DNA from 2 places in the Psychrilyobacter sp. genome. Region 2 is predicted to be linked to the other one. Evidence: riboswitches for the same ligand, from Rfam matches in the RefSeq annotation. Region 2 holds a riboswitch; the other holds the start of a gene.
The links. A riboswitch is a leader RNA that binds a small molecule or an ion and turns the genes downstream of it on or off. The one in region 2 is predicted to bind lysine.
Positions count from the first base shown of each region.

Region 1: it holds a riboswitch for lysine, as region 2 does, so the genes downstream of both, WBG30_RS05990 (Na+/H+ antiporter NhaC family protein) here and WBG30_RS04145 (aspartate kinase) in region 2, are expected to answer to the same signal.

Region 1 is NZ_JBATVM010000121.1:679-2,888, forward strand. Features, by position in the region: gene WBG30_RS05985 (YeeE/YedE family protein) at 1-779, shown strand, start outside; lysine riboswitch at 850-1,024, shown strand; gene WBG30_RS05990 (Na+/H+ antiporter NhaC family protein) at 1,149-2,210, shown strand, end outside.
Region 2 is NZ_JBATVM010000088.1:1,468-3,677, forward strand. Features, by position in the region: gene WBG30_RS04140 (M20 metallopeptidase family protein) at 1-289, opposite strand, end outside; lysine riboswitch at 489-663, shown strand; gene WBG30_RS04145 (aspartate kinase) at 759-1,961, shown strand; gene WBG30_RS04150 (aspartate-semialdehyde dehydrogenase) at 1,999-2,210, shown strand, end outside.

The DNA.
Region 1 (2,210 bases), on a different contig from region 2:
TTACATCTGAAACAGGAGCAAAGTTATATAATGGAGTTTATTTCCCAGATTTATTTAAATGGGATGGATTAAATGGATATTTAGGAGCAGTTTTATTAACTTCATTACTTTGTGGAATTGTAGTATATCTATCTAAAAAATATGAATCTTCTAGAAGAGTATCAGGAACTTTTACAGGAGTACCGAGTGAAATAGAGCAAGTTAAAATAAGTACACAAGATAAAGATAGTAATAAAGAATTTAAATTATTAAGTGAAGAAACATATACAAGATTATTTGTTACACCGTGGTCTATGAAAGTGGGAGCGTTAGTAATAGCAGTTATATTTACATTATTAATGGGTGTAACTAAAGCTGGATGGGGAGCTTCTACACCTTATGGATGGTGGTTTGGAAGATTCTTAATGATATTTGGAATATCACCTGAATCGTTATCTAACTTTACTAATTTCCCAGTAAAATTCTATACAATGCCATTTTTCAACCACCCAATCAATGTTCAAAATGTTGGAATCATGGTAGGAACAGTAATTTGTTTATTATTAGCTGGAACATTTACTAGCACAGCAACAAGTGAGATTAAAATTACATTCAAACAAGCATCTCTATATGCAATGGGTGGAATATTAATGGGATTAGGAACAAGACTTGCAAATGGTTGTAATGTAGGAGCACTATATACTCCAATTGCAAACTTCTCGTTGTCTGGATGGATTTTCTTTGCTGCATTAGTAGGAGGAGGGATCTTAGGAAATAGAGTAGCGGTAAAAATAAAATAGTATTATTGAAAAAATATGTTTGACAAATATAGCTTAAATAGATATACTAGTTTCAACATAAAAATATATGAATGAAGATAGAGGTTGCAAACCTTAGAAGTATTTTGGAGGAGTCGGATAGATTTTGAGACCAAAAGAAAGGAAGTTTTGCCGAAATTTAAGATTTGTCGAAATCTTAAGTTGGGACTATGGATAATATCTATAGGACTGTCATTATCACATGATAATGGGGAGCTGTCGAATGATTTTAAGATAAAAACCTATTATACATAATTATAGGTTTGCAAATTAGAGTTATCGGTAGAGATCCGATAACTCTTTTTTTGAGTTAAAAGATCTCCTTTCTTCAATAACTAAGGAGGAAAGATTGTGAGAAGTATAATAATTGTATTATTGTTAGGGGTAATGAGTAGTTTAGGGTTCGGAGCAGATTCGACAGAGTCAGCGTTAAGTTTAGGTGCATGGACACTTCTTCCACCAATTATAGCTATAGTTTTAGCTTTTGTTACTAAAAATGTGATTTTATCATTGTTTATAGGAATATATTCAGGATCGTTTTTATTGGGGATAACTCAAGGGAAGAATTATTTATTTAGTTTCTTAGGAGGATTTTCTGATATAACAAATAGAATCATCGGATCTATGGCAGATTCATGGAACGCAGGAATAGTCTTACAATGTTTGACTATCGGTGGATTAGTAGCTTTAATATCTAAAATGGGAGGAGCAAAAGCCGTAGCAGAAGCTCTGGCTAAAAGAGCAAAAACTCCTAGATCAGCTCAATTAATTACTTGGGTTATGGGATTATTTATATTCTTTGATGACTATGCTAACGCACTTATTGTAGGGCCAATTATGAGGCCTATAACAGATAAGATGAGAATATCAAGAGAGAAATTAGCGTTTATAATAGATTCAACAGCAGCTCCAATTGCAGGAATAGCCCTAATTTCTACTTGGGTAGGATATGAGATATCAGTAATAAAAGATGGCTATTCATTGATAGGAATGGAAAATATAAATGCATATAGCATCTTTGTACAAACAATTCCATATAGATTTTATAATATCTTAATGTTAATATTTGTAGCTTCAACAGCATACTACTTAAGAGAATTTGGTCCTATGGCTAAGGCTGAAAAGAGAGCTAGAACAACTGGTCAAGTAACAAGTGGTTCAGCAGCTAAAATTACTCCAGAAGAAGCGGCTATAATTGCTCCTAAAGAAGGGGTAGAATTAAACATATGGAATGCTATCATACCAATCATGGTATTGATCGTAGGTTCTTTTGTAGGTTTCTATCTAAATGGAAAAGGTTATTTAGAGGGGACTGTACTTGAAACTGTAAAAAATGCTCCACTATCATTTTATGCTATTAGAGAAACTTTTGGGAGTGCAGACGCATCACTTGTAATATTTCAAGCAGCGTTA
Region 2 (2,210 bases):
CATCATGTCCACATGCATGCATAAACCCCTTATGTTTGGAGGTATAAGAAGTTCCTGTTTCTTCTAAGATAGTTAGGGCATCAATATCTGTCCTAAACCCGTAAGTTTCTCCTGAGCCAACATCTAGATAGATATAAAGTCCTGTTTCACAAATTATTTTAGGTTCATACCCCATCTTTGTTATTTCCTTTATTAAGTAAGCTTGGGTCTTTTTTTCCATATATCCTAATTCCGGAATTTCATGTAAATTTCTTCTATGTTTTTTCATTCTTTCTACTATTTTATCCATATTTGCCTCCCTAAAAGAAATTTAAATCCTTATCTTAGATAAAAGTAAACCTTATTTTTCTATTTTTTAAAAATATATATTATATATACTTTACATATACATTACGAATTATACTTACTACTATATTTTCCATTCATATAACTTATATATTATATATATTATATTTTATTTTATGTTTAGTGATATACTTACTTCAAATCATAAGAATAGAGGTTGCGAATACAAATAGTAAAAACAGGGAGAAGGCATTTTAAGATCTGTTTTGAAAGGTGTAGTTGCCGAAATATAGATTCTGCTAAAATCTATGTTGGGTGTATGGATAAGATCCATATAACTGTCGTTATCATAACAGGTAATGGGGTGCTATTTGAAGTTATAGATTATTCTTTTATCTCATTTTTGATTAGATGTAATTTTACTCTTCAGTAGTTCTCACTACTGAAGAATTTTTTTATTAAAGGAGATAAATATGATCATTGTACACAAATATGGAGGAAGCTCACTAGCTGACTTAGACAAAATAAAAAAGATTGCCTCCCACATCTCAAAATTAAGTGATGCAGGAGAAAAAATAGTTGTAGTTGCTTCTGCCATGGGTAAAACTACAAATAACTTAATAGAGATGGCTAAAAAAATTTCTAAAACACCAAATATAAGAGAGTTAGATACTCTAATGGCCACAGGTGAACAGCAGACTGTTGCTCTGTTATCTATGGCACTAAATGAACTAGGTAAAGACTCTATCTCCCTTACAGGAGCTCAAGCAGGAATAACCACTATAGGTTGCCACACTAAAAGTAGAATAAAGAGTGTTGACCCCAAGATAGTGCTTTCCCATCTAAATTGTGGAAAAATAGTCATTGTAGCCGGTTTTCAAGGAATGAACCAAGAAGGAGATATCACTACCTTAGGTAGAGGAGGATCAGATACCAGTGCTGTGGCTTTAGCTGCTAGTTTAGGAGCACAGTGTGAGATCTATACCGATGTAGATGGTATTTATGGTATCGACCCTAGAGTATATCCAAAGGCTAAAAAAATACAAAATATATCTTACGAGGAGATGATGGAAATGGCAAATTTAGGAGCAGGTGTTATGGAAACAAGAGCTGTTGAATTAGGAAAAAAATACAATGTTCCAATCTATGTAGGGCAAAGTTTAAGAGCTCACGACGGTACTCTCATATTAAATCAAAACGAAATTATGGAAGATAAGCCCATTACTGGTATAACCCTCAACGAAGATATTTTCATGGTTAATATCCAACACCTTCCTTATTCAGAAAACTTAGTAGCTAATATTTTTAACACTTTAGGTAAATATGAGTTAAACATCGATATGATAAGTCAAAATATAACTACTTCTGGTACTTTAGACCTTTCTTTCAGCTGTTTTAAAAGAGAAGAATCCCTTTTAAAACAAGCCATCGACGAATTAAATCAAAAGTCACAAGAAATTTCTATAGAGATCAAACATGATTTAATAATGCTTTCCCTAGTTGGGATAGGAATGGTAAGTTATTCAGGAGTTGCAGCCAAAGTATTTAACACCCTAGCTGCAAATAAAATTCCTTTTTATCACATAACTACTTCTGAGATCAGTATCTCATGTACTATCTCTGCAGAACATAAAAACGTAGCTATTCAAATGCTAGCAAAAGAATTTAATCTATAAAAAACATATAATTAAAAAATTTATTTAGGAGGAGATCATGAAAAAATATAACATCGCCATTGTAGGAGCTACTGGAATGGTGGGAAGAACCTTTCTCAAAGTATTAGAAGAAAGAAATTTTCCCATAGATAACCTTTACCTTTTAGCTTCTTCTAGATCTTGTGGAACAGAAATTAATTTTAAAAATAAAACGTATATAGTCGAGGAACTTACCCCTGAATCTTTCACCAAAGAAATAGATATAGCTCT